Regions from separate parts of the Telluria sp. LT2P80 genome, predicted to be linked through region 2. Evidence: predicted binding sites of a transcription regulator. Region 2 holds the regulator's gene; each other region holds the start of a gene.
What was found. The regulator FliA, encoded in region 2, starts transcription of late flagellar genes. The targets are predictions, from matches to a motif close to CTAAAGTTTNNNNNNNNNNNGCCGNTA.

Region 1: AC56LW_RS09095 (flagellar protein FliT) is a predicted target of FliA. The motif match lies at 5,306-5,332, and genes of this name have one in related genera.
Region 3: AC56LW_RS08245 (flagellin N-terminal helical domain-containing protein) is a predicted target of FliA. The motif match lies at 7,364-7,390, and genes of this name have one in related genera.

Annotation. Positions count from the first base shown of each region.
Region 1 is NZ_JCASIO010000002.1:630,315-640,010, forward strand. It holds gene AC56LW_RS09060 (general secretion pathway protein GspB) at 1-516, shown strand, start outside; gene mobB (molybdopterin-guanine dinucleotide biosynthesis protein B) at 503-1,078, shown strand; gene AC56LW_RS09070 (putative motility protein) at 1,102-1,293, shown strand; gene AC56LW_RS09075 (DUF883 domain-containing protein) at 1,340-1,624, opposite strand; gene AC56LW_RS09080 (RNA-binding S4 domain-containing protein) at 1,730-1,942, opposite strand; gene fumC (class II fumarate hydratase) at 2,004-3,401, opposite strand; gene AC56LW_RS09090 (FimV/HubP-related protein) at 3,491-4,645, shown strand; gene AC56LW_RS09095 (flagellar protein FliT) at 4,972-5,253, opposite strand; gene AC56LW_RS09100 (class I SAM-dependent methyltransferase) at 5,413-6,030, shown strand; gene AC56LW_RS09105 (CsbD family protein) at 6,103-6,279, shown strand; gene AC56LW_RS09110 (AI-2E family transporter) at 6,360-7,463, opposite strand; gene AC56LW_RS09115 (CsbD family protein) at 7,672-7,878, shown strand; gene AC56LW_RS09120 (S9 family peptidase) at 7,978-9,696, opposite strand, start outside.
Region 2 is NZ_JCASIO010000001.1:935,599-945,294, forward strand. It holds gene AC56LW_RS04140 (type VI lipase adapter Tla3 domain-containing protein) at 1-587, shown strand, start outside; gene AC56LW_RS04145 (PAAR domain-containing protein) at 614-880, shown strand; gene AC56LW_RS04150 (hypothetical protein) at 882-1,397, opposite strand; gene motD (flagellar motor protein MotD) at 1,477-2,232, opposite strand; gene AC56LW_RS04160 (flagellar motor protein) at 2,242-2,985, opposite strand; gene AC56LW_RS04165 (RNA polymerase sigma factor FliA) at 2,967-3,695, opposite strand; gene AC56LW_RS04170 (MinD/ParA family ATP-binding protein) at 3,738-4,556, opposite strand; gene flhF (flagellar biosynthesis GTPase FlhF) at 4,549-5,946, opposite strand; gene AC56LW_RS04180 (hypothetical protein) at 6,248-6,571, shown strand; gene AC56LW_RS04185 (DUF2778 domain-containing protein) at 6,682-7,140, shown strand; gene AC56LW_RS04190 (hypothetical protein) at 7,137-7,412, shown strand; gene flhA (flagellar biosynthesis protein FlhA) at 7,450-9,561, opposite strand; gene flhB (flagellar biosynthesis protein FlhB) at 9,558-9,696, opposite strand, start outside.
Region 3 is NZ_JCASIO010000002.1:436,275-445,970, reverse strand. It holds gene AC56LW_RS08280 (sensor domain-containing diguanylate cyclase) at 1-149, shown strand, start outside; gene AC56LW_RS08275 (YXWGXW repeat-containing protein) at 181-606, opposite strand; gene AC56LW_RS08270 (energy transducer TonB) at 839-1,183, opposite strand; gene AC56LW_RS08265 (methyl-accepting chemotaxis protein) at 1,273-3,069, opposite strand; gene dusA (tRNA dihydrouridine(20/20a) synthase DusA) at 3,426-4,424, opposite strand; gene AC56LW_RS08255 (hypothetical protein) at 4,608-4,835, opposite strand; gene AC56LW_RS08250 (TonB-dependent receptor) at 5,026-7,221, opposite strand; gene AC56LW_RS08245 (flagellin N-terminal helical domain-containing protein) at 7,492-8,349, shown strand; gene AC56LW_RS08240 (hypothetical protein) at 8,435-9,283, shown strand; gene AC56LW_RS08235 (MFS transporter) at 9,423-9,696, shown strand, end outside.

The DNA of each region.
Region 1 (9,696 bases), on a different contig from region 2:
GCAGCCGTGACGCCGCCTGCGACGGTGGCGGCGACTGCGCCGGCTACCGCCCGGGTAGCGATGTCTGCACCGCCCGCTGTTGTGACAACCGCGCCCGCCCCGGTTATTCAGCCTGCACCTGCACCTGCACCTGCACCCGCGCCGGTGGCCGAAGCCCGGCCGGTACGTGTGAAGCCCGCACCGGCGCCGGTCGTGTCGACCGCATCATCATCACCACAGCCGCCGCTGCCGCAGCGCGAAGCCGCACCTGCACCTGCCACCGCGGCCCCGCAACCAGTTGGCGACGACCAGCTACGCACCCTGCAGCAACTGCCGGATACCCTCCAGCGTGAAATCCCGAAGGTGGCCTTTGGCGGCTACATCTATTCGCCGACGCCCGGTGAGAGCCTGCTGCTGGTCGACAAGATGCTGCGCCGCGAAGGCGAGGAAGTCGCGCCGGGTCTCGTGCTCGAGCGGCTCACGCCGAAGGCCGCCGTGATGAATTATCGTGGGACACGCTACCGTGCCGCATACTGAGTTGCCGGATCAGCGCGCGTGCGGCCCTGTGCTGGCGGTGGTCGGCTGGTCGGGCAGCGGCAAGACGACGCTGCTCGAACATCTCGTTGCCGGCCTGTCCGGCGCCGGCCTGCGTGTCAATATCGTCAAGCACAGTCACCACGATATCGAGCTCGAGCCGCCGCGCAAAGACAGTGCGCGCCTGCGTTTGGCCGGGGCGGCCGAGGTCATGATCGCCTCGCCGTACCGGATCGCCATCATGCGTGAGCTGCGCGCCGCCCCCGAGCCGCCGCTGGCCGAGCTGCTGGCGCGCCTGTCGCCCGCCGACCTGACGCTGGTGGAAGGCTACAAGTGGGAGTCGCTGCCGAAGCTGGAAGTGCATCGCCCGGTGCTGGACAAGCCGGCCTTGTACGCCGACGATACGACGATCGTGGCAGTGGTCTCGGACGTGGCCCGTCCCGCGACGCTGCGCGCCGGCGTGGCCTGGCTCGACCTGAACGACATCGGCGCGGTGCTGGCCTGGGTGAGTCAATGGGCGGGCGCCAACCCTCAAGTTCTGGTCGGCGGCGTCGTTAAAGACTGACGAGTCTTATTCTGGAGGAATATATGGACGTCACGAATATTGCCAAGCTGTCGACCAGCATGGCAGAAACGGGTATCCGTCAGGAAGTGGGCATGACGATGCTCAAGCGCGCGATGGACATCGAAGCCTCGTCGGCAGCCCAGATGATCGCCTCGCTCCCGCAGCCGCAGAACCTGCCGGCGCACCTGGGCAATTCGATCAACACCAAGGCGTAAACGACCCGGCGCGATGCCGGGTTGTCGTTATGGCGCGGTATATTGCTTAGTGAAACGCGCGCAGGATGCGCGATTCGCCCGAGCGGTCCGCGAACTGCTCGTTGGCAAGGCGAGTGGCGGCCATCATGCGTTCAAGCTGGGCATCCTCGAAACGCGACAGTTCTTCATTCGCCGCTTCCAGCGCCAGCGACAGCTTGGTCCGGGCGTTCTGGTACAGCGCGCTCGAGTATTGATCCGTGTTCTTGAGCAGTTCTTCCGCGTTTTCGATCACGAGACGCAGGTCACCGATCAGTTGCTCTTGCGACTGTGCGCGGGTTTCAGGGGTTTCCATCGCTTTCACCTATAAGCCGTTGATTAACGTCTTAAAATATAAACAAGGAAGCCCTGTTCTGTTTGTTAGGCCGCAAACATAAGAAGCTGTCTTTCTGTCTATTTTTTATTGAACGGTGATTTCGACGTCGCCCAGCGTGACGACCTGGCCGGTGCGGATCTTGGCCGTCTTGCGCAATTCCTGCTTGCCGTCGACCTTGACCACGCCGCTGGCGACCAGGTTCTTGCCGGCGCCACCGCTGTCGACCAGGCCGGCCAGCTTGAGTAGCTGGTTGACTTCGACAAATTCCGATGTCAACTCGAATTCGATTTTTTGCATGTTTTCCTCGGGTGTAAAAAGGGCGGCCTGATGGGCATGCGGCCGCCCGGGTGCTGGGTGTTTATTCGACCGGATCGGGCCGCGTCATGTCGATTGGCACAATCCACTGGTCAAACTGCTGATCGTCGACAAAACCGCTTTGCAGGGCAGCCTGGCGCAGGGTCAGGCCTTCCTTCGATGCGGTCTTGGCAATCTGCGCGGCGCGATCATACCCGATGTGCGGGGCCAGTGCCGTCACCAGCATTAGCGATTTTTCCATCAGTTCGCCGATCCGGACCAGGTTCGGCTCGATGCCTTGGGCGCAGTGCGTGTCGAACGAGCGCATGCCGTCGGCCAGCAGGCGCGCACTTTGCAGGAAGTTATGGGCGATCATCGGCTTGAACACATTGAGCTCGAAGTTGCCCTGCGAGCCGCCGATGGTGATCGCGACATCGTTGCCGAACACCTGGCAGCAGAGCATCGTCAATGCTTCGCACTGGGTCGGATTGACCTTGCCCGGCATGATCGAGCTGCCCGGTTCATTCTCGGGGATGGTGATTTCACCCAGGCCCGAGCGCGGGCCGGACGCCATCCAGCGGATGTCGTTGGCGATTTTCATCAGTGCCGTGGCCAGCAGCTTGAAGGCGCCATGGGCCGAGACCATCGCGTCATGCCCGGCCAGCGCCATGAACTTGTTCGGCGCCGACTTGAACGACAAGCCGGTGCGCGAACCGAGTTCGGCTGCGATGCGCGGTGCGAAATCGGGATGCGCATTGAGGCCCGTGCCCACGGCGGTGCCGCCGGCCGCCAGTTGCAGCAGGCCTGACAAGGTGGACTTGAGCGCGCTTTCGGCAAATTCGAGCTGGGCCACGTAGCCGGAAAATTCTTGGCCGAGCGTCAGCGGCGTCGCATCCTGCAGGTGGGTGCGGCCGATCTTGACGATCGGCTCGAAATCGCGCGACTTGCGCAGCAGCGTGCCGCGCAATTGCGCCAGGGCAGGCAGGACTTCCTTGGCCAGTGCCCAGGCAGCAGCCACGTGCATCGCGGTGGGGAAGATGTCGTTGGACGACTGGCCCATGTTGACGTGGTCGTTCGGGTGCAGCAGGCGTGCTTCGCCGCGCTCGCCGCCGAGCAGCTCGGAGCCCCGGTTGGCCAGCACCTCGTTCATGTTCATATTGCTTTGCGTGCCAGAACCGGTCTGCCACACGGCCAGCGGGAATTCGCCGGGGTGGCGCCCATCGAGCACTTCGTCGGCCGCGCGGATGATGGCGTCGGCCTTGTCGGCCGGCAGCTTGCCCAGCGAGCGGTTGACGGCAGCTGCGGCGCGCTTGACCTGGGCGAGGGCGGCGACCAGTTCGGGCGCCATGCGTTCGGTCGAGATGTGGAAGTGGTGAAGCGAGCGCTGGGTTTGCGCACCCCATAAATTGTTTTGTGGCACTTCGATCGGACCAAAGCTGTCTTTCTCAATCCTGTTTTCCATGGACATGTCCTGATATGCAAGAGGCTGGGATTAAAGAGTTTATCCCAATGTCCGTTAATGACGCTTGGGCTTCACTTTTGTTAGTTGCTATGGCCAGCCGCCTCCCTGTATTCATCACGTGTGCTTTGCTCTCCTGCGGCGTCGGCGCAGCCGAGCTCGGCGAACCGCGCATCAGTTCGTACATCGGCCAGCCGCTGGTGCTGGAACTCGAGCTGACTGCGCTGGCGTCGCCCCCGACCCCGGTTCAGGCACGCCTGGCGCACCCGGACGTGTACCGGGGCGCGAACATCGGCATGCCGGCCGTGCTGTCGACGCTGGCCATGCGTGTGAACCAGCGCGATGGCCGTCAGTTCCTGCGCGTGACGTCGTCGGCGCCCGTTGAATCTAGCCGCCTGCATTTGTACCTTGACCTGGCCGATGGCGGGACGCGCGACGTGCGTCTGGTGACGCTTTTCATTGCGCCGAATCCGAATCCGCCCGCGCCGGCGGTTCCATTGCCGGTTCCGGCGCCGGCGCCGGTGCCCATGCCCATGCCCATGCCCGCGAAGGCGCCGGTGCCGGTCGTGGCGGACCTTTCTGCTGCGCCCGTTGTGGCGGCCAAGCCAATGGTGGTCAAACCAAGGCCACCGAAGCCGCCAAAGCCACCACGCCCGGTCATGCCGACGGCGCCGCTCGTCGCCGAGAAGGTAGCGCCGGCGCCCGAAGCGGTTGCAGCCACGCAAGCACCGACGCCATTGTCCAAGCCGCTGCCTGTGCCAGTGCCTGTTGCTCTGCCTGCACCTGCATCTGCCGCGACCTGCGCGCCAGCGTCCTCGGTCGACAGCACAACCGTGTGCGCCGCGCTCGATGTCAAGAATGCCCAGTTGCGCGAGCAGATCGGCACGCTGGAAGACAAGGTGCGTGTGCTGCAGGTGGCGCTGGGCGCCAGCCCGTCCGCCGTTGTGCAGGACAAGGTCGCGCCGCGGGCCGCGCCACGGCCATCCCGCAAGCGGCCTGCGCCGGAACCGGAAGCCTCCACACCGTGGGGCTGGATCGCCGGGGCAGTGGTTGCTGTCCTGGCGCTGGTGGGGGGCGCGCTGTTCATCCTGCGCCGCCGCAAGCGGGCAGCGCCGATGATCCAGCCCATGCCGCGCGCTTCGCTGATGGCGCGTCTGCGGCAGCGTTTCGCGCGCAAAACGAAGGCGCCGGCGCCGGTCGAACCACAGCTGGACGAGTCGCACAATGAAATGTCTACACAACTTTGATTCTGCGCTATAATGGTCCGGTGATCGACAAGGTCACAGACAGCACAGGGTCTGGCGCAGTCACCAACGATAGGTGGCGCGGCAAGCAGACGACCGTTGAGGAAACGCCTGTGTCTGGAAGCAGTTCGCTTGCCTACAGTGGCAACGGACGCCGGCAGCAACCGGCACGAGGCGACGCCAGCAGATAGCTGGGGTTCGTCCTCTCACCGAATTCGCCACCCGGCTTCAAGCCCGGTGGCCTCCAAAGCGCCCACCGGGCGCTTTTTTATTGACTGTGCCATAAAAAAAGCACCCGAAGGTGCCTTGATCGACGATTCGATGGCGGATCAGTGTGGATGCAGGGCGCGATCGACTTGCGCATCCCACGGATCGGTAACGTCACGGATGGCGCGGTCATTGGCCATCAACTGTTTCAGCAGGTCGACCTTGCTGATGCGCTTTTCGCCCGTCAGTGCCGGCATGCCGGCTGTTGCCGGGGCTGCCTGAGCCCGGGCTTCCATATTCAATTGTGCAAACTCTTGCCAGTCGCGGGCCTTGGCGGCGTGCGTCATCTGGCCCGTTAGGCCAGCCAGGTTTTCGTAAATCGCAAGGACATCGTCTGCGTTCATAGGGTTACCAAAGCATGGTTTCTCAGGCCGGATTGCCGGTTGTCTGAATCATTTACGGCCTGGCTGATGGGAATTTTAGGGTAACCTGAAAAATATTTTCGATGCATTTTGCATGGGTGTGCATGCCGCAAGCAGCGCCCCCGCTGGCATACTATGCGCATGAACCATGACGACATCTCCCGCAGTACTCTCCAACACTACAACGAGCATGCCGAGGATTTCTTTGCCGGTACGATTAACCATGACGTAAGTCAAAACATTGACGCCTTGCTGGGTGCGATCACAACGCCAGCGCCGCATACGATCCTCGATCTGGGCTGCGGGCCCGGACGTGACCTCAAGACCTTCAGCGGCCTCGGCCATCGCGCCATCGGCGTGGATGGCAGCGAACGGTTTGTCGGCATGGCCCGGCAATACAGTGGTTGCGAGGTATGGCAGCAAGATTTTTTACACCTAAATTTACCGCCCGCACGGTTCGATGGCATTTTTGCCAATGCGGTACTGTTCCACGTTCCCAGCGCGGCGTTGCCAGACACGCTCGATCAATTGTTCGGCACGCTCAATCCGGGCGGGGTGCTGTTCACCTCGAACCCACGCGGCGAAAATCAGGAAGGCTGGAACGGCGACCGCTACGGCGCCTATCACGACTACGACAGCTGGGAGCGCTTCATGCTCGCAGCAGGCTTCGTGGCGCTGCATCACTATTACCGGCCACCCGGTTTACCGCGCGAACAACAACCGTGGCTGGCAAGTGTCTGGCGCAAACCCATGTGTTAAGCGCCGTACAGAACTGACCGGAAGTTACTCCTAGTGTGAAGCCTCATCCACGTCACGGGCAAGGAGATTGCAATGAACAAGGATCAAGTCAAGGGCAAGACCAAGGAAGTCGCCGGCAAGGTGCAGGAGAAAGTCGGCGAAGCCGTCGGCAGTCGCCAGCAGCAGAGTGAAGGCATGTCAAACCAGGCTGAAGGCAAAGCACAAAAGAAAGTTGGCGACGTCAAGGAAATCGCAAAAGGCAATCGCTGATGCACTTCTGCTGATGTATCGCTGCTGATTCTTACGGCAGCATCAACAACAAAGCCGCGCAGTGCGCGGCTTTGCTTTTATCAGGACGCCTTCGCGGGTCTGTCCCTGGATCTGTCGCCCAGTATGTCTTCGATATACAGCATCTTCACCAGCACGGACAGCACGGCCGCCAGTGGCGTAGCCAGCGCAACACCGGCGAAGCCGAACAGCGTGCCGAAGATCAGCTGCATCACGATTACGAGTGCCGGCGGCAACTCGATGGCTTTCGCCTCGATCATCGGCTGCAACACATAACCTTCGAGCATATTGATCGCCGCAAACAGCAGCAGCGCGTACAGGGCCAGGTCAGGGCTGATCGACAGCGCCAGCAATACGGCCGGAATGCCCGCCATGATCGGACCCAGGTAGGGGATGAAGTCGAGCAGGCCCGCAATCACGCCCAGGATCAGCGCCAGCGGCACGCCGAGCAGGCTCAGGCCAATGGCCGTGGTGACGCCGACGATCAGCATCGACACCGCCTTGCCCAATAGCCAGCTCGACAGATTGTCGCCAATTTCTTGCAGTACTTCACGTGCGCGGCCCCGCTTCTGTTGCGGCACGAGGCGAATGAAGCCACCCGTATACACGCCGGGGGAAGCGGCAAAATAAATACCCACGAAAATGATGATGACAATATTGCCCAGCGCGCCGATGACGCCACTGAAGAAGAGGCCAGCATTCGGCACGAGCGAACCCATCTGCTTGACGATGTCTTCCGGTGGCGGCAGCTCGGCCACGACGCGCTTGAGGACAGGATGTTGGGCGACTTCAGCCTGGAGGCGCTCGACGGCTGCGGGGATTTCCTTGGCCAGTTGACCCGACTGCTCCGAAATCTGCGGCGCCATGGCCCACCCGCCGAGACCGAAGACGGCAGTGAGCAGCAGCACGACGATGACCAGGGCGATATTGCGCTTGATGCCGGTGCGTTGATGCAGCAGCGCGCTCAGTTTGTAGAGCAGGATCGAAAACAGGATGCAGGCAAAGATCAGCAACAGGGCGTCGGCAGCAAGCACGACTGCTGCCAGGCCCAGGATGAAGAGGACGCCGATACCGTTGACAAGCGTGACGCGGCGCGCGAGTTTGCGCTGGGTGAGGGGAGTTTCGGGTGTCGTGGTGCCGGAGGAAGGCGGCGTATGGGGATTCATGGTGGTGTCTTGATCGTACGTTGAAAGGTATTGTTAAAACAGATGTCGTTACAGCTGGTGTTGTTAAAACAATAGCATTCTCAATGGCAAGATGGCGCGCAATTCGACATGCGCGTTGTGTGCGTGCGCTAACAGAAGAGCCGGAAAGATTCCGTTAATCTGTACTCATCGCATCGCCAACCGGCCATGCCAATCACAGGAGATCACCATGAACAAAGACCAAGTCGAAGGCAAACTGAAAGAAGTTGGCGGCAAAATCCAAGAAGGCGCCGGCAAACTGGTGGACAGCAAGGAACAGCAGGCCAAAGGTCTGGCGAACCAGGCTGAAGGCAAGGTCCAGCACGCAGCTGGCGACGTGCGCGAAGCCGTCGAAGACGCAGCTGACGACGCAAATCGTCCACGTCCACGTCCATAATACGGACTCCCTCACCAGCCGCGCATAACGGCAGGTGGATGGGAAAAGAAAAAGCCGCATCGTTTACGATGCGGCTTTTTTACGTCTGGCATGACAGCCTTACTTTGCCGGCGTCTCGCCCAAATGGCGCTTGAAGTACGCTTCGATCAAACCATACACATGGCGCTGGTTGGTGCGCCCCGAGATGCCATGCTTCGCGCCCGGATACGTCATCAGGTCGAACTGCACGTTGCGCTTGACCAGCTCATCAATCAGGAGCGTCGTGTTCGAGAACAGCACGTTGTCATCGGCCATGCCGTGCACCAGCAGCAGCGGCGACTTCATGCCATCCAGGTGCGCAAACACGCCGCTGCGCTTGTACGCTTCCGGATCGCTTTTCGGCGTCGCGCCGACGAACTGTTCGGTGTAATGGGTGTCGTACAGCGACCAGTCGGTCACTGGCGCCACCGACACGCCCATCGCGATCTTGTCCGATGCGGCTGACAGCAGGCGCAGCGTCATGAAGCCGCCGTAGCTCCAGCCGAACACGCCGATGCGCTTTGGATCGACAAAGCTCTGCTTGGCCAGCCAGTCGATGCCAGTCACCTGGTCTTCGACTTCGTGCTTGCCCAGATTGTTGTACAGCACGTCGGTGAAGGCGCGCTCGCGGCGGCCCGAGCCACGGTTATCGAGGCGGAACACGACAAAACCCTGCTGCGCCATGTATTGGTCAAAGTAATTGCCCCAGGCGCGGGTCACGCGTTGCGAATGCGGGCCGCCGTAGGTGAACAGGAACACCGGATACCGCTTGGTCGCGTCGAAATTGGCCGGTTTGATGATCGAATAGTGCAGCGTCTGGCCATCGTTGGCCTTCATCGTGCCGTATTCGGTCGCCAGGTGGTCGGCCATATGACGCGTGTACGGGTGGTTGGCATTGAGCTCGTTCTTTTCAATCCACTCGACCATCGCGCCATCGGCGCGGCGGATCGACACTTGCGGCGGGGTACGCGGATTCGAATAGGTGTCGACGAACAGTTTGCCATTGCCGGCAAACGCGGCGTCGTGCCAGCCGTCGCCCTGCGTGATGCGGGCCGGCTTGTCGGCGCTGCTGCCGTCCAGGGCCAGCGCATAGGTCTGCTTGTCGATCGCGGCGTCGCGGTTCGACGACACATACACCTTGCCGGCGCCTTCATCGACGGCCAGCACATCGTCCACGCCCCATGCACCGCGCGAGATCGGGTGCAGCAGCTTGCCGTCCAGGTCGTATAGATACAGGTGGTTGTAGCCGCTGCGCTCCGAGGCCCAGATGAAGGCCTTGCGGTTTTTCAGGAAGCGCAGATCGTTGTGGATGCTGACCCAGGTCTTGGAGTTTTCCGAGAACAATGGCCGCTGCGCCAGCGAGCCGACATCGACCGCCACCAGGTCCAGGCGCTTCTGGTCGCGCGTCTGGCGCTGGTACACGAGCGTCTTCGCGTCGGCGCTGAAATCGGCGCGCACCAGATAAATATCCTTGTCCGCGCCCAGGTCGACCTTGCGCTGCACGCCGGTGGCCGGGTCGACCAGCATCAGGTCGATCAGCACGTTCGGATCGCCCGCGGCCGGGTAGTGCTGGTCGATCACCTCGGTGCGATCGGCGAAGATCTCGAAGCGGCGCACGACCGGCACCGGCGCTTCATCGTAGCGGCGGTAGGCAATGGCCGAATCATCCGGCGCCCAGTAGTAGCCGGTGGTCTGGCTCATTTCTTCCTGCGCGATGAATTCGGCTGCGCCATTGTGCACGGTGCCCTTGCCATCGGTGGTCAGCTGGCGCTCGGCGCCGCTCTTCAGGTCGATCACAAC
Region 2 (9,696 bases):
ACGCCCTCCCCTCGATGGGATTCATCCACCGCCCCGTGTTCGTCAAGTTCGAGGATGAGCAAGGCAAGCCGGTCAAGCGCCGCGACGCGCGTCAAACGCTGCTGGAAGCCGGCTGGCAGCAGGCGCTGCACACGCTGCCCAAAGCAGAGCGCGCTGCAGGCCCGGCGCGCATCATCGCCGCGTTCAATCACGACACCGAACAGAAGATCGCGCTGGCAGGCACGCTGCACGCGTATGCCGCGCAGGGTGGCCCCGACATCGACACCGGCAAGACGTCACAGTTCATCGATACCGACCAGCGCATGGGCAATACCGGCGCGGCGACCTTCTTCGTCCAGATGGCGGTGGGCGTGATGGGCAGCTACATCGACGGCGGCGCCTCGGCCGCGATCAACCTGCGCGACCCGACCGGCGCCAGCATCGTGTTCATCAGCCCGCCGAGCAAGGAACGGCGCGAGGCGCAAGGGGCGAACATCTTCAAGCATATCGTCCAGCCGTCGATCGACCCGGACAACTACAAGCCACCGACAGTGGCGTCGGTACTGGGCGCAGACGCCATCCCCGAACACGACACCCCATCCGACTGAATCACCGTCACAAGAAAGGCTCAATCATGCGCAATATCATCAGGCTCGGCGACGCCACCTCGCATGGTGGCAAGGTCCTCAGCGTCAGCGCGCGGCATGTCAGGGTGGGCGGTATTCCGGTGGCGTGCGTGGGCGACACCTGCAGTTGCCCCGTCAAAGGTCACAATGGCTGCAAGATCGTCAGCGGCTCGGCGCAGCACAAAATTGACGGCAAGTCGATTGCCTTCGATGGCGACAAGACGAGTTGTGGCGCGACCCTGATTGCCAGCGCCACCAACTGCAAAGCGCCTTGAATCAGCGCGCGGCCATCCTGACCGTGTGCGAAAACTTCACCGGTAGCGCCGGGCTGCTCTTGATGCCGCCCGCGTCAAGCTTGCGCAAATCGGTCACCCATGGGCCGGCATAGCGGATCTCGTAACTGTGCTGGCCCGGCTTGAACGCATAGGCCTGGGTGATGTCGAGCGTGTTCAGATAGGTCGTCTGCGGCTTGACCTCGAGATAGTCGGCTGGCCCGAGCGGACCGCGCTTGACCATGCGGCCCGTGTAGGCGACCGTGTCCGTCAGTGAGCTGAGCGCAAAACGGGGGGCGCTCAGATCGTCGCCCAGCGCGATCTCGCGCGGGATCCATATCGGTACATCGCCCCGGTTCTCGATCAGCACCCGCACCTTGACCTTGCCGGCCCCGGTTTCCACTTCGAGCCGATGCTGGACGTTCACCTTGGCCTCCACGGCCTTGACCACGCCAACCAGGCCGACCAGCGACAGCACCATTGCCAGCTTGGCCGCCGGCGAGCTTCGTTTGACATGCATTGCGACTCCTCGAGGATTCACGGCAGGCGTCACCCGCGCGACGCTGCCTGTCGATTATGACATGATTCCTTCAATACATTCACGGAAGTATGTTACCGCCGGTCTCGGGCAGCGCCGCCAGGATCATCACCGCCACGCGCCGGTTGCGCGCCTTGCCCACCTCGTCGGTGTTGGGCGCCACCGGCCGCGTCGCGGCAAAGCCGATCGCCGACAGGCGCACCTCGGGCACGCCGTTGGCGGCGAACAGCCGCACCACGCTGCTCGCGCGCGCGGTCGACAGTTCCCAGTTCGATGGATACAGCGGATTGGCGATCGGCAGGTCGTCGGTGTGGCCTTCGACCTCGATGCGGTGCGTGTCGTTCTTGAGCAGGCCGGCCACCTGCGCGAGGATTTCCTGGCCTTCGCCGTCCAGCACTGCTTCGCCCTGCGGGAACAGCACACTGGCGTTGATCTCGACGCTGATGCCGCGCGCGTTCTGGATCACCCGCACCTGCCCCGACTTCACCAGCGGCAGCAAGGTCGCCGACAGTTCGCGTGCCATCACGCCCATCTTTTCCTGCTCGCGCCGCGCTGCTTCGTTGCGGCGGCGGTTGATGATGTGCGACAGCGGCAGCACCGGTTCGACATTGGTGTTGACCTTCGTGGCCGCGCCACGGCCGCCGAACGCATCGCCGAGCGCATCGGACAGCACCTGGTACTTGCCCTCGTTGACGATGGAGATGGCGTACATGACGACGAAGAACGCGAACAGCAGCGTGATCAGGTCGGCGTACGAAATCAGCCAGCGTTCGTGGTTTTCGGTGGGGACATCGTCATCGTAGCGCTTGCGGGCCATGGCGCTGGCCTAGTGGTGCGTGAGCAGGCTGGCGACGCGCTCGTCGACGACGCGGCCATGGTCGCCACTGGCCAGGTCAGAGAACACTTCGGCCAGGATCTCGTATTGCGACACCTTGTCGCTGACGATGGCCTTGAGCTTGTTGCCGACCGGGTAGAAGAACAGGTTGGCCATGCCCACGCCGTACACGGTCGAGACGAACGCCACCGCAATGCCCGAGCCCAGGCGGGCCGGATCAGACAGGTTTTCCATCACGTGGATCAGGCCCAGCACCGCGCCCAGGATCCCGATCGTCGGCGAGTAGCCGGCGGCCGATTCCCAGATGCGCGCCGCCTGGCGCTGGGCGAATTCGTAGCCGTTGATTTCATGTTCGAGCAGGCTGCGCACCTTCTCGGGTGCGATGCCGTCGACCACCAGGCGCAAGCCCTTGGCGACGAACGGGTCGGCCTTGTTCATGAATTGTTCGAGCGAGAGCAAGCCATCGCGGCGCGCCGTCAGGCTCCATAGCGCGATCTCGCGCGACAGTTTCTGGCGCCCGTTTTTCGGTGGCACGAACACCCAGCGCAGCATGGTGATGCCGCGCAAGAAGGTGCGTGTCTCGCTTTGCAGGAGCACGGCGCCGAAGGTGCCGACCACCACGATGGCAAATGCGGCAGGCTGGATCAACGACGAGAACTTGCCGCCGTCGAGGGTGTAACCGAGAAAGATGCCGGCGATTGCCAGCACCAGGCCGATTACGCTGGCCCAGTCCATAATTGCTCCCTTAAGGTGGTGCGCAAACGTGCGACGGCCTGGGTGTGCAGCTGCGACACCCGCGATTCACTCACGCCCATCACGGCGCCGATTTCCTTCAGGTTCAGTTCTTCTTCGTAGTACAGGCCCATCAGGAGTTTTTCGCGCGGCGGCAGCTTGTCGATCGCGTCGATGACGGCCTGGCGGAAATCGGTTTCCATCAGGCTGCGCAGCGGGTCGGCATCGTCGACTGCGTAGCGGTCGAGGAAATTGTCGCTGCCTTCGTCGGCGTGGAAGTCTTCGTAGTACAGCAGCTGGTGGCCGCCCGAGTCGGCCAGCATGTCCTGGTACTCGTCGAGCGAGATCTTGAGCGACGCGGCCACTTCGGATTCGCTTGGCGGGCGGCCCAGGCGCTGCTGCAGCGACTGCATCGCGCCCTCGACCTTGCGCATGTTCTGGCGCGTGCTGCGCGGCATCCAGTCGCTCGAACGCAGCTCGTCGAGCATCGCGCCGCGGATGCGCAGCACGGCATAGGTCTCGAACTGGGCGCCGTGGTCGTCTTCGTAGCGGTTGATCGCGTCGAGCAACCCAATCATGCCGGCCTGGATCAGGTCATCGACCTCCACCGAAGGCGGCAGCTTCGCCTTCATGTGGTGGGCAAGACGCTTTACCAACGGCATATGCTCCGTCAGCAAAGAATTCTTGTCCGCTTTCCCTTTGACCGTATACATGCTGGCGTATGTCTTTTTCTTTATATGTCGATGGCGACTGTGTCAGGAACCGATGGACGCGCTGCCCTGGCGGCCGAACTGCGGCAGTGCAGGCAGTGCGAACTTGCCGGCCAGCTGGCGGAACGCAACCGATGCGCCGGCCAGCGGGAAGGCATCGACCACGGCCCGGCCCAGGCGCGCGGCGCGGTGCAGGTATTCGTCGGCCGGCACGGCGCCCATGAAACTGAGCTTGACGGCCAGGTAACGTGTTGCTGCCAATGACATATTATCGTATACCACCTTGGCCTCCCCCTCAGTCGCGCCGGTGACCAGGATGCCGAATGGCCGGCGACCCAGTTCCTGCGTCAGGCGCTTGATGAGCGAGTAGGCATTGGTGATCGAGGCCGCACTGGTCGACACCTGGATCACGATCTCGGAACTCGACATCAGGGGCACCGGAAATTCGCCGTCCGGGCCCAGTTCGCCATCGACGATCACGATGCCCGCCTGCGTGGCCAGCACGTCAAAGGTCTTGCTCAGGCGGCGCACATCGTCGGCCGATTCGGGCGTGCCCATGGGCACCACCGCGAAGCCTTGCGGGGCTGGATGGATCACCTGGTTCAGCGCGCTTTCCTGGCGCGCGACCTGCAGCAGCGAGGCGCCGCGGTTCAGGCCCAGGCGGCGGGCGACGCCGTATTCGACATTGCAGGCATCGACGATCAGCACTTCGTTGCCGGCCTGGGCCAGCGAGGCGCCCAGGTTCACCAGCATCGCGCCCTTGTCGTCTTCCGGCGTGGCCGACAGAAACGTGACCACGCGCGGACGCGGGCCTTGCAGCATGCGGCGCAGGCCTTCGGCCTGGTCGAAGTCAAAACTAGCCATGCGACACCTCGCGGCGGTTGGCTTGCGCGGTGGCTGCCATCAGCATCGGCAGATCGGCGTCCGCCGGGGCGGTGCCACGGTTGCGGAACGCGCGGTCGATCAGCATCGCGCTGTCGGCCACGTGCAGGTCTTCCGGCACGCGCTGGCCGTTCGAGACGTAATGCAGTTTGAGCTTCTGGCGGATCACGATGTCGAGCACGCCGCCGGTCGAGGCCGCCTCGTCCATCTTGGTCATGATCGCGCCGTGCAGGCCGCTGCCCTGATAGGCGCGCACGACTTCGTTGAGCGTCTCGTTGGTCGACGTCGAGTTCAGGCACAGCAGGCGTTTGACTTCGGCGCCCGAGCCCGACAGCATCGCGACCTGCTCGGCCACCATGTGGTCGCGCTGCGACATGCCGATGGTGTCGATCAGCACCGTGTGCTTGTTGCGCAGTTCTTTCAGGGCGATGCGCAGGTCGGCCTCGTCCTTCACCGAGTGCACCATGACGCCGAGGATCTTGCCGTAGATGCGCAGTTGCTCGTGACCGCCGATACGGTAGGCATCGGTGGTGATCAGGGCCAGCTTGTCCGGGCCGTGGCGCATCACGCAGCGCGCGGCCAGCTTGGCCGTCGTGGTGGTCTTGCCCACGCCCGTCGGGCCGACCAGCGCGAACACGCCACCTTCGGACAGCATCGCGTCTTCGTTGCCGATGGTCGCCAGGTTACGTGCCAGCACGGTCTTCACCCAGCGCATCGCTTGCGCCGCGTCGTTCATGGCCGGCATTTTTTCAATGATATAGCGTGCCAGCGTGGTCGAGAAACCGGCAGCGAGCATTTCACGCAGCACGGTGGCCTTGTGCGGCTCGCGCTGGGCGGTCGAGCCCCACGACAGTTCGGCCAGCTGGGTTTCCATCAGGCCGCGCATGGCCCGGATCTCACTCATCATGTTGCTGACTTCCGAGGTCGCCGATTCCTTGGCCTGGGTGATGGCGGCGCTCATCATGGCGGTCATCGCGGCCATGTCGATGGTCGGTTCAGGCGCAGGGGCACGGCGTTCGGCGTAGGTTGCGGCCGGCTCGACGGGGGCCAACGGCGCCACGGGTGCGACGTAGGCAGGCGCGACCGGCGCGTTCATGACCGGACCGGCATCCTGGTAGCGGCGTGCCGGGGTAGCGCGCGGCGCGGCTGGTGCGAGTTCGTCGAAGTGCTGCAGCTGCGGTTTTGGCTGCGCCATCTCGGAGTCGGCCACGGGCGCGGACAGCGACGCGACATCGTCATTGTCGAGTGCCAGGATTTCGACGGCGCCGTCGACCGGACGGTTGGACAGGATGACGGCATCCGGGCCCAGGGCTTCGCGCACCTTGCGCAAGGCATCCCGGGAAGTTGCCGCTGTAAATTTCTTCACTTTCATCGTGGTTCTCCGCACTTCAATCTATGTTCTGCATGACGGGCACATGCCCATCGATAGGAATCATTATTGTCGATGCCGTGCGGAAACGATCAACCGAGAAGGATGGGGAAAAGGGCCTATTTCCCCGCAACCAGAAAAAGTGATACCGGTTTATTGAAATCAGACAGGATTGGTGCGGAGGCCGCCCGGGTTTGTGCTGGCGCAAACAGGTGGCGTTCCGGCGCCGATCTTGCGAATGCCGGCCGGGTCGAATCATGACTGGCACGGCTGGCGTGCCGCAAACGCTCATCAGGAGAACCCCATGGCACGCTCGATCCGGCTGATCTACCGCAATGTACAGGGCCGTGTACGCGTCAATTTCAACTGGCCCGGTCTCACCGAAAGCTCGGCCGTGCTGATCACGGCCGCAGAGTGGAAACCGGTTCTCGACCCGTTCGATTCACCGCCCGGCCGCCCTCACCTGGGCGAGGCCAATGTGTATGTCACCAATATCGGGCCGCACGATCCCGAAGGTGGTCCCGGCGGTGTCGAGTTTCATCTGCATGTCGACTGGGACAGTCCGCTGCACATTCTTGTCACGCTTACCGACCTCGGCTTCATCGAGAAGCAGATCGTGATGGAATAGGCCACCTGGCCCCTGGAACCTGGCAGCGGCATCGTCGTGGCACGTCAGCGGGTGCCTGCATCAGCTACCTATGATCAGAAGCTTCTCAATCAGGCTTCAAGGAGTTCTCCATGGTCGAATGTACATTCAAACTCAACGGTAAACCGCTGAGTACGTTTGAAATGAGCTCGTTAAGATTTCCAGCCTTCTCGGAACTTGGCGAACATAAAAATCGACGCGAGTTCGCCTGTGCCGCAGGCGTCGGGCCAATTCCGCCAGAGGCCTACTACATCGTGAATCGTCAGTCAGGCGGCAGGCTCGGTCCGCTACTTGATTTCATGAAGGACAGGTCCGACTGGTTTGCCCTGTACGCAGCCGACAAGCACATTGACGATGAAGTCTTTTGCAATACCGTGAAACGAGGAAATTTCAGGCTGCATCCGGCAGGTACGCGCGGCATCAGTCAAGGGTGCATTACGCTGCCAACCCGGACTGACTTCGACGTGCTGCGACATCAACTCATCGCAGGCGGTCAGGTTCTCATTCCAGGCACCTCATTGCACGCTTATGGCCGAGTCACTGTCCAATGAAGAGAGCACTGATACGACTGTCTCTGATCATCTGGATCCTTGCTGGCACTGTTGTGCTCGCTCGTTTTCTGATTCTCCATCACGACCTTTTCCCACCGTTCCCGGAAACGTGGGCAATCTGGCTGATCAACCTGTACGGCTCAAGGAATGGCGAAGAGCTGGCCGATCTTGAAATACTTGTCGCCCTGGGGCTGGCCTTGAGCGCGATTCTGACGGTCACGACGCTTGGCTGGCTGGTCTGGCGTCACGTCCATCGCCCTGCTCCGGCATGATGAGCACGGGGGAAGCGCCTGCGCTGCCCTATCCCTGTTACATCGGCACACCCACCAGGCTCGTCACCCGGATCGTCTTGGTCTCGGGCACTTCGGCATGCGACAGCACCTTGAGCGCAGGCACAGCGCGGCGCAGGAAGCGCGACAGCAGCACGCGCAGTGGCGCCGGTACCAAGAGCACGGGCGACAGGCCCATCTGCTCTTGCTGGTTGGCGGCATGCGCGGCCTGCTGGGCGATCGTGTCGGCCAGGCCCGGCTCGATGCCGGTACCGTCGCCACCCGCGCCCATCGCCTGCATCAACAGGCGCTCGAGGCGGTTGTCCAGGGTCATTACCGACAACTCGTTCTCGCCCGGGAACAATTGCTGGACGATCGCACGGCCCAGCGACACGCGCACCACGGCGGTCAGTTCGGCCGGGTCCTGCGTCATGCCGGCGTGCTCCGACAGGGATTCGATGATCGAGCGCATGTCGCGGATGTGCACGCCTTCGACCAGCAGGTTCTGCAGCACTTTCTGCAGCGTCGACAGCGAAACAACTTTCGGCACCAGATCCTCGACCAGCTTCGGCGTTTCCTTGCCCAGGTGGTCCAGCAGCGCCTGCACTTCCATGCGGCCCAGCAGTTCCGACGCGTGCAACGTGATCAGGTGGTTCAGGTGCGTGGCAACGACGGTGCCCGCATCGACCACCGTGTAGCCCATGCTTTGCGCTTCGTCGCGCAGGCTCGCTTCAATCCAGGTCGCCGGCAGGCCGAAGGCCGGGTCGGTCGTGACCACGCCTGGCAGCGTACCGCTGGCCATGCCCGGGTTGATCGCCAAAAACTGACCGTTGAGTGCTTCGCCGCTGCCCACTTCGACGCCCTTGAGCGTGATGCGGTAGGCCGATGGCTTGAGTTCCAGGTTGTCGCGGATATGCACTGGCGGCGCCAGGAAGCCCACTTCTTGCGCGAACTTCTTGCGGATGCCCTTGATGCGCTTGAGCAGCTCGCCGCCCTGGTTCTTGTCGACCAGCGGAATCAGGCGGTAGCCCACTTCCAGGCCCAGCGTGTCGACTGGCATCACGTCCTGCCAGGTCGCTTCTTCGCTCTCGGCCGGCGCCGTACGGGCAGCGGCGGCGGCATCGGCCACGGCGGCGGCTTCCGCCTGCGCCGGCGCTTCCTTCTTGCGCTTCGAGATGAAATAACCACCGGCAGCAAGCGAGCCGGCCAGCAGCAGGAACACCACGTTCGGCATGCCCGGGATCATGCCCAGGCCGCCGATGATGGCGGCCGTGATGTACAGCGCTTCCGGGCGGGCAAACAGCTGGTTGGTCAGCTGCGAGCTGACGTCTTCATCGTTGGCCACGCGCGAAACCACCATACCGGCGGCGATCGAGATGATCAGCGACGGGATCTGGGCGACCAGGCCGTCACCGATGGCCAGCAGCGTGTAGATCTTGGTGGCTTCGCCGATGGCCAGGTCGTGCATCACGACGCCGACGATCAGGCCGGCGATCATATTGATCACGGTAATCATGATGCCGGCGACGGCATCGCCCTTCACGTACTTCGAGGCGCCGTCCATCGCGCCGTAGAACTCGGCTTCTTGCGAGACTTCCTGGCGGCGCTTGCGCGCTTCGTCTTCGCCGATCAGGCCGGCGTTCAGGTCAGCGTCAATGGCCATCTGCTTGCCTGGCATCGCGTCCAGCGCAAAGCGTGCGCCGACTTCGGCGATACGGCCCGCGCCCTTGGTCACGACCGAGAAGTTGATGATGGTCAGGATGATGAAGACGACGATACCGACTGTGTAGTTGCCGCCGATCAGGAAGTGGCCAAAGGCCTCGACGACCTTGCCGGCAGCGGCGCTACCGGTATGGCCTTCGGTCAGGACGATACGGGTCGACGCGACGTTCAGCGCCAGGCGCAGCATGGTCGAGACGAGAAGAATCGAGGGGAAGGCCAGAAAGTCGAGCGGCTTGACCGTGTACAGCGCGGTCAGCAGCACGATGATCGACAGCGCGATATTGAAACTGAAAAACACGTCCAGCACGAACGCCGGCAACGGCAAGATCATCATGGCCAACAGCATGATGATCAGGATCGGGGCTGCCGCCTTGCCGCCTTGTGCTCCAAGGCCGCTCATCCAGGCTGGCAGTTTCATGCTGTTGGTCATTCAGTTGCTCCATTTTCGGGTGCCGGTCGCTGTTGCGAGGCCGGGTTCAGCGGGTCCATCTCGGCAGGTACTTTCAACCTGGTCGGGCGATCCGGGTAGTCGCCCTCGCCCTTCTTGTAGGCCCGCAGCTGGTAC
Region 3 (9,696 bases), on a different contig from region 2:
GCGTGTACACGTCGACGGTGGCCAGCACGACCGGGGAAGGCGTGGCGATTGCCGCCAGTACCCTGGTAGAACGTGCTGACGCCCTGCTCTATCAGGCAAAACTGTCAGGCCGTAACCAGGTCTGCGGCGGCGACGGCACGGTCGCTTGAACCGTGCACTGCGGCGCCGCTGCCTGACCCATTAATAGCGGTTTGGATTGTTCGGACGGTCGTCGTGGCGGTTCGGGACGCCGTCGCGATCGCGGTCGCCGCGTGGACCGTTGTCACGGCCGCGCACTTCCTGGCGCCAGCCACCGCGGTCAAGGTGCCAGCCATTACGGTCCTGGCGCCACTGTGCGCGCTGATAGGCATAGCCCGGACGCACTTTTTCCCAATGGCCGCCCACCCAATCGTGGCGGCGACCGTTCCAGTTCCAGTAACCCGGCACCCAGTCGAAACCACGGCGTGCATTCGGCACGGCTTCGCGGCGCAGCGCTGGCGGCGCCTTCTTGATGATGATGACGTCGGCGCGCTGATGATGCGGCTGGGCTTGCACCGGTGCGAAAGCCGAGGTGCCGATCAGGAGCGCGGCAGCGGCAGCAGTAGCGGTCGAGAGGAAGGTTTTCATGGTGTGCTCCGTTTCGGTTTCTGTTTGTATGAACCTACTATAGCGGGCACATGCGGTAAAAAACGGGATTGAACCAAGTCATTACAGTAGTAACATATGGCAACAATCTTGTAACAACCAAGATTGTTTGGTGCGGAGGGGATAAGGCGCGCAAGACAGTGCTGCAGGGGCTGAAACGACGCAGCCGGCACATGGGCCGGCTGCGTGAAAGGAAACGTAAAGAGAGCGTGGATCAGTCCAGCTTGAAAGCGTAGTCGATCTTGGTCCAGGTCTGTGCTGGTGCGCCGTCCTTGGTGCCCGGCTTGAACTTGCACGAGGTCAGGCCCTTGACCAGCGCGCGGTCCAGGTTCTTGAAGCCGCTCGACTTGTCGATCTTCGATTCCGTCACGGTGCCGTCCGCGGTGACCAGGAACGACGCGGTCGTCGTGCCCTGCTCTTCATTCATCAGCGACGCCTTCGGGTACTCGATGCTGCATTTCTTTGGATCGAACTGGGCCGAGGTCTCAGCGGCGAAGCTCGCGCCGGCAGCGGCGGTCAGGGTCAGTGCAACGAACAGTTTGGCGGACAGGTTTTTCATGGTTTCCCCACTTAAGGTTTTTGAATTGAACGGCAATGGTCTGGGTGTGCGCCGCACGGCGGGCCGGCGCTGGTCGACTACTTAAAAAATCAGAACTCTTCCCACTCGTCGGCGCTGGCGGTGGCGCTGACGGCGGCTTTCTTCGGCTTCGGCGCTGCAACTGCTTCACCCGCTTTTTTCGGTGCGGCCGGGGCTGCGGCCGGCTTCTTCAGTGCCGGTGGTGCCGGGCGCTTGACGACCGGGCGCGCCACCACCGCCGTGGAGGTCACGACCGGCGCCGCTGCCGGGGCCTTGGCGTGGGCTGGAACGTGGTGCTCTTCGCCCTCTTCCAGCTTGAAGATGCTGACCACGCGGGCCAGCTCGCCTGCCTGATCCTGCAGACTCTGTGCGGCTGCGGCGGCTTGTTCGACCAGCGCAGCGTTTTGTTGCGTCATGCTGTCCATCTCGATGATCGACGTGTTGACCTGGGCGATGCCGGCACTTTGTTCGGCGCTGGCGTTGGCGATTTCGCTCATGATGTCGGTCACGCGCTTGACGCTCGAGACCACTTCGTCCATCGTCACGCCGGCCTGGCCAACCAGCTTGCTGCCGCGCTCGACCTTCTCGACCGAGTCGCCGATCAGCGTCTTGATTTCTTTGGCTGCCGCTGCCGAACGCTGCGCCAGGTTGCGCACTTCGGATGCCACGACCGCGAAGCCACGGCCCTGTTCACCGGCACGGGCCGCTTCGACTGCCGCGTTCAGCGCCAGGATGTTGGTCTGGAAGGCGATGCCATCGATAACGCCGATGATGTCCGAGATCTTGTTGGCCGACGTATTGATCTCGCCCATCGTGCCGACCACTTGCGACACCACGTCGCCGCCCTTGCGGGCCACGTCCGACGCGGTTGCCGCCAGCGCATTGGCTTCGCGGGCACTGTCGGCATTCTGCTTCACGGTCGCGGTCAGCTGCTCCATCGCCGAGGCGGTCTTTTCCAGCGAGCTTGCCTGCAGTTCGGTCCGCGACGACAGGTCGATATTGCCGGCGGCGATTTCACGCGAGGCGGTACCGATGGTTTCCGTACCGCGACGCACTTGTTCGACGATACCAACCAGGCTGTTGCGCATTTCCTTCATTTCGACCAGCAGGCTGCCGCGGTCCGATTCTTTGGTATCGATGGCGATCGACAGGTCGCCATGGGCGATGCTGCCGGCGATCTTGGCCGTGTAGGCTGGCTCGCCGCCAAGCTGCTTGAGCAGGCTGCGGGTGATGGCCACGGCAGCCACGATCCCCATGACGACAGCCAGGACCAGCAGGATCAGCATGAAGTTACGGGCATTGGCGAACGCTGTTTCGGCATCGGCCTTGCTTTGGGCATTCTGTTTGTCTTCGAGGGCCGACAACGCGTTCAGGGCGTCGGTCCATCTACGCTGCACGGGACGCACTTCGCGAATCATCACGCGGGTAGCGTCCATCGCATTTGCGGCCAGGTACAGTTCGGTAGCGCGGGCGATGGCGGGCATCGCGGTGGCCTCGTGTTCCTTAATCTGCGTCAGCAGCGTCTTTTCCTGGGCATTGGCGTACTGTGCGAACAGCGCCGCCAGCTTGGCCTGGGCCGCATCGTACTTGGCGGTTTGTTCCTTGAATTTGACGATTTCCGGTTCCATGTCGGCCGGGTCGGTCATCAGGGTCAGCACGCGCAGCGAAGCGAGGCGATCGCTGACATTGTTGCGCATCTCGACCACGAGACCGGTCGATACGTTGCTGACGCTTACCACGTGATCGAGGCGATCCTGGATCTGCGCCATGCGCAGGATACCGACCACCGCGACTGCGACCAGCAGTACCAGAACCAGTGCAAAACCGAGGGCCAGACGGGTGCCGACCTTCATGTTATTCAAATTCATTCGTGTTTTTCCTGTAACTTATTGATCGAAACTCGCCCGGTTGAGATCGCGTCACGCGATACACCGTACGATGCGCAAGTGAAATCTATGTTTCTTATAGTTTTCAGCTATTTCCTAAAGGATAAATCAAGATTTCCTCAACCAGCGAGAAAATCTCTTTCTCGAATGAATTGTTTCACCGCAACAACAGCGCTGATAGAGTTCAAGAATTGGAACAGGGAAACATTATGGAACTGAGGTTGCTCTTCGGCAAGCAAATTTGAAACTTCAAGATAGTTTCGACAAGGAAATGTCTCGCTTTGTCGACAGGCGAAAAAAAAGCGTGCCAAGGCACGCTTTTTGTCGGTGAGGTGTGCTTATGCGGTCGCTGGCATCCGGGCGGCAGCGGCAAGCAGCAGGCGTGCATCGCCCAGCGCCAGCTGCTTCGAGTCCGACAGCGTCTGGCGGAAAGCGCGTGCGCCCGGCAAGCCCTGCATCAGGCCCAACATATGACGCGTGATGCTGTTCAGTTTCAAGCCCAGCGGGCCGTACTGGCGCAGTTGCGCTTCGATGTACGGGATCATCGCCTCGAGCACATCGATCCGCGTGCGTGCCGCGCCAGGGGCATCGTAGAAACGGGCGTCCCAGTCGGCCATCGTCCATGGGTTGTGATAGGCCTCGCGCCCGAGCATGACGCCGTCGACGTGCTGCAGGTGCAGCGCGATCTCGTCGTCGCTCTTGATGCCGCCGTTGATGATGATTTCGAGGTCAGGAAACTCGCGCTTTAGCTCATATGCCACGGCGTAGCGCAGCGGCGGGATCTCGCGGTTTTCCTTCGGCGACAGGCCCTTCAGGATCGCATTGCGGGCGTGCACGATGAACGTCTTGCAGCCGGCATCGGCGACCGTACCGATGAAGTCGCGCACGAAGCCGTATTCTTCATTGTGATCAATGCCGATGCGGTGCTTGACGGTGACGTCGATCGAGACGGCGTCGCGCATCGCCTTGACGCAGTCGGCCACCAGTTGCGGCTCGTTCATCAGGCAGGCGCCAAACGAACCCTTCTGGACGCGCTCGGAAGGGCAGCCGCAGTTCAGGTTGATCTCATCGTAGCCCCACTGCTCGCCGAGCTTCGCGCTCTTGGCCAGATCGCCCGGATCGCTGCCGCCTAGTTGCAGGGCGATCGGATGCTCGATGTCGTCGAAGCGCAGGTGACGCTCGGCATCGCCATAGACCAGCGCGCCGGTGTTGACCATCTCGGTGTAGAGCCAGGTGTGGCGGGTGATCTGCCGATGGAAGACGCGGCAGTGGCGGTCGGTCCAGTCCATCATCGGGGCGACACTCAGACGCCGTCCGCCATAGTTAGTTGCTGTCATTGCGATGTATGCTTGTATGCGCCTGCCCCGCCCTGCGCGACACTCGTTGCAGAGAATTGGGGATGACCTCGATCAGGAAGAAAGAAGAAGTTCGTCTGCCGAGCGAAGTACGGCGACAATCGAACGGTGGATTCTATCGCATCCAGCTGCCCAAGGAACGGGTACATTCCAGGGCAAACGACGCTACATCATCAGTTGCAGGAACGCCCCACTGAAATCAACCGCCTTCTCCAGCACCAGATCGGCGCAATAGGCGCCGTCAAACTTGACCTGTTTTTGGACGATGGCTGACATCGCGCCGTCACCGGCATGGCTGGAAGCCGATATTACGCAGTCCCACTGCTCTCCAGCTTTTTTCACGGTGGTGATCGCAAGGGAACGATCGCTGATTTCAAAGGTTATAAGTTTCATCACATGTTCGCAAAATATGTGAAGAACTATACCCTAGAGCAACAGAATACACGCGATTCAGTTACCGCAAAACAACACCTGAAACGAATTTTTGTTCCGAATCTCGTACTTCATACCGGCGCTGCCAAAAAACGCAAGACCTGCCTGCAGTCCCCATGCAGGCAGGTCCCAGCTGACAACGCAGTATGACTTAGAAATCGACCTGCGCCGATACCAGGACCGTGCGCGGGGCTGCGGCCGTGCCAACCGTCGCCAGCGTGCTGCTCGACAGCCAGTAGCGCTTATTAGCGGCGTTTTCGACACTGGCGCGCAGCACGACGGGCTTGCCCATCAGCTCGGTACGATAACGTGCGCCCAAGTCAAAACGCGTCCACGACGAGATATACACGGTATTGGTGACATTCTGCGCCAGCTCCGCCGTGTGGATCGCGCGGGCATTGAGGCTCAGGCCGCTAATCCATGGCAAGTCCCAGTCGACGCCGGCGTTGAACGCGTTCTTCGGCACCCCCGTGGCTTTCTTGCCTTCGTTGATGCCGCCGGCTGTGCGCTGCTGCTTGGCGTTGTAGAACGTGGCGCTCGTCATCAGGCGCAGGCCCGGTGCGGCTTCGCCGACTGCCGACAGTTCCAGGCCGCGGTTGCGCTGCGTGCCGTCGAGGCTGTAGACCGTCGTCAGCGGATCGGTGATGGCGTTTGGACGGTCGATCTGGAACACGGCAGCGCCGAGCAGGACGCGGCCGGTATCGACTTTCGTGCCCACTTCGTATTGCTTGGACTTAAATGGCGCGAAGACTTCACCGGCGTTCGCGGCCGTGGCCGGGGCGGTGCTGCCGCGGGTCAGGCCCGACGTGAAGTTGGCATACAGCGACACGTTCTCCATCGGCATGACAACCAGTCCAGCCAGCGGCGACACGGCGCTTTCGCTGTATGAGCTTGTCACCGCGCCGCTTGGCGCCACGTTGTCGGCCGCTACCTTCTGCTTGCGCAAGCCGCCGGTGAACAGCACGCGGCCATCGAGGAACGTCAGCGTATCGGTCAGCGAGACGCTCGACAGCTCGGTTTCCGACGTCTTGGTGGGCGCCAGACGGTTGCCCGTCATCGGCGTGATCGCCACCGGGTTGTAGATGTTCGACAGCTGCGACGAGCTGGCCGGGGCGGTCAGATAGAAGCTGCCCGCTTCGCTGTCCAGGCGCGAGACCGAGGCGGTGATGAAGTGCTTGATGCCGGCCGTGTCCAGGCTCAGGCGGGCGCCGACTTCGCCGGTCTTGCTGCGTCCATAGGCGTCGTACCAGGCGTTGGTCAGGCGGAAGTTGCCGGCAGCGTCGACGGCATTCAGTGCGCGCGCCGTCGGGAAATCCTGCTCGCTGGCGCCGTAGTGGTAGCCGGCCGTCGCGTAGACCATCAACTGCTTCGACACGTCGTATTCGAGGCGCGAGGCGATCGTCGCATCGCGGAACTCGAGGTCGGCGCCGCGGTACACGGCGCGGTGGCCCGACGGCGGCGCCGGGATCGACGCGATGTCGGGCCGGAAGCTGTTTTGCGCACGGAAGTTGTCGGTCTTTTCTTGCTGGCCGTAGCTGTCCAGGGTCCAGCGCAGTTTCGGCGAGCGGTAGTCGAGTGCGATCGCAGCCAGGCCGACCTCCTGCTTGCCGTCGTCGATATTGGTGTCGCCGCCGCGGATCACGCCATTGACGCGCACGCCCCAGGCGCCGTTGTCGCCAAAGCGGCGGCCGACGTCGACATGGGTGCCAAACAGCGCCTGGCTTTCATAGGTGGCCGTCACGCGCGTCAGTGGCTGGTCGCCGGCGCGCTTGGTCACGATATTGATATTGCCGCCAACGCTGCCGTTCGGGCTGATGCCATACATCAGCGTGCCAGGGCCCTTGAGCACTTCAACGCGCTCCATGATGGCGGCCGGCATGCGGTTCGACGACGACAGGCCGTACAGGCCGTTCAGGCCGACGTCGCCGCTGGTGACATTGAAGCCCCGGATCTGGAAGTCTTCGCTGAAACCGCCGGTCGACGTCATCACGCGCACCGACGCTTCGTTGACGACGACGTCGGCCAGCGTGCGTACCTGCTGGTCTTCGAGGATCTGCGACGTATAGTTGGTAGTGGAGAACGGCGTCTTCATGATGTCCGCCTCGCCCAGAATGCCCAGGCCGCCGCTGCGCCCGATCTGGCCGCCGGCGTAGGCCGGATCGGCCTGTACTTTCGCACCGGTGATGATCACCTTCTCTACCGCGGGCCCTGCCTCCTGCGCATTGGCGGCAAACGGCAGCACCAGCATCGGCGCCGAGGCGACAGCGCCAACGAGAGCACTCCTGATCAGGCGCGACAGGATCGATTCGACGGGTGGGCGCAGAGGAGCATTGGCGTGTTGAGTCATGGTTTGGCGATCGTAAGGTGCGAAAAACCGGGATTCTAACAGAGATGAGAATCATTATCATCATCATTCGCATTCTCGAACGCTTGCTATTGCTGCGACGTTCGACAAGGTGAGGCGGTCAGCGCAGGCTTGAATACCGACTGAAAAATTTATTTCAACAAATTCGATAAAGAATTTAATGCCGTACGGAAATGTGTCGCCTTGTACTCATGAGAGCGAGTGACGCACTCGACATACAGAATTCTTCCCCTACATTTTTCGGAGTCCATCATGCTGAGCCTTCACACCAACGCAGCCGCCCTGTCCGCACAAAACGCCATCTCGAAGACCCAGAGCAATCTGTCGACTTCGATGACTCGCCTGTCGACCGGCTACCGCATCAACTCGGCAATGGACGACGCCGCCGGCCTGCAAATCGCTTCGCGCCTGAAAGCCCAGACCTCGGGTATGGCCGTTGCCATGCGTAACACCCAGAACTCGACCGCGATGCTGCAAACCGCGGAAGGTGCGCTGGATGAAGTGTCGAACATGCTGATTCGCATGAAGGATCTGGCAACCCAGGCTGCCGATACGTCGTCGAGTGACGCTGACAAAATTTCGATGCAATCCGAATACGACGCACTGGGTACCGAACTTGGCAACGTGCTCAAGAACACCAAGTTCGGTGGTGAGACGTTGCTGGTGGCTGGTACTATCGGCGCCGCAATGAAATTCCAGATTGGTGCTGATTCTGCGGAAGTTATGTCGATTGACATGATCGACGATGTCGCAGCCATTGCTGACGACGTAACGGCCGCGACTGCAGCTTACACCGCCGGCACCGGAGGTGATGAAATCACAACCGCTGACGATGCCTCCACCGCGATCGACAACCTGACCACCGCACTGGCATCGGTCAACAAAGTCCGTTCGAGCCTGGGCGCCGCCGCTAACCGCCTGGAACACGTCAACAACAACCTGTCGAATATCAGCACCAACACCAAGCAAGCTACCGGCCTGATCATGGACGTCGACTTCGCCACCGAAAGCGCCAACATGACGTCGAGCCAGATGCTGCTGCAAGCCGGCACCGCCATGCTCAAGCAGTCGAACAGCATGTCGTCGATGGTCATGTCGCTGCTGCAATAATGGCCGCATACCCGGGCCTCACCCCGGGTAGAGTTCAAAGGCCAGCCACGCGGTTGGCCTTTTTTCGTTTTTGACAGGCATTCCAATGGCCCAGATGTTCCCCGTTGCCGCGCTGCCCCCGCCAACCCTCGCGCCACTGCAGGTCGGCGCCGTGGTGGCCCCGGCCGCCGTCCTGGCCGGTGGCGCCGATACGCTGCCGCTGCCGTTTTCAGCGCCACTGGCGCCGGAAACCCAGGCCACCGGCCAGCCGGGCCCGGCCTCCGACGGCGATGGCGCCGCGATGCGGCCGGACCAGGTGCTGATGGCGCGCCAGCTCGCCTATCAGCAGCAGGACGGCGCCGGCCTGGCGCGCGCCTGGCGCAGCCAGGTGCGTAACCATGGCAGCCAGTTGACCAGCCGCGCGCTGGCTGACATGGGCGGGCATTTGTCGCCGGCCATGCTCGCTGCCGGACAACAGGGCCAGGTCGTACACCAGCCCCAGCTGCTCGCCACGCACCAGGATGCATGGCGCTTCACGGTCCATGGCGCCGGCGACAAGCCGCAGCACCTGGCCGTGCTGGCCGACGAGGCCGACAAGCCTCCCGGCCGCCGGCGCCGTGCGCGCGCTGCGCTGCGGCTCGAACTCGAACTGGCCGACGGCAGCGCCGTCGTGATCCAGGTCGAACCGACGCCGCAGGGCCTGGTGATCGAGGTCTGCGCGCCCGACGCGAGCGCGCTCACGCGCCTGCGCTGGCTGCAGCCCGAACTCGAAACCGTGTTAAAGCGCGCTGGCCTGACAGTGCTGCGCTGGGGCTTTCGCGACGCCCTGCCCCCCGGGCGCAGCCATGCGATGATCGCCAACGCCGAAGAGGCGGCGCAGGCGCTGACGCCCGCCGTGTTTCGCGCCGTGGCCGAACTGGCGCTGCTGCTGCCCGCGCAGCGCGGGCGCAGCTGACTGATCGAGCCGGCTGAGCAGCGCGCCGCCCCCGGCGCTGCGGCGACTACAATGGCGCTTGTCTTCACGCATTCGCCCTATCAATGACACGCTGCAGATGCACGCGGCCAGCCGCGCCGCTGCCGGTGAGCTCACCGGCATGACCAAATCCCAGACCCCAGCCCCCGCGCCCTCGGCCAACGACGCCGCGCCGCCGCCGTCGGCGTTCGGGCCGATGCGCGCGCCCGTGTTCCGCATGCTGTGGCTGACGTGGCTGATCGCCAACACCTGCATGTGGATGAACGACGTGGCCGCGGCCTGGATGATGACGTCGCTGACGACCGCGCCGATCTGGGTCGCGCTGGTGCAGACCGCATCGATGCTGCCCGTGTTTTTGCTCGGGCTGCCCAGCGGCGCGCTGGCCGACATCCTCG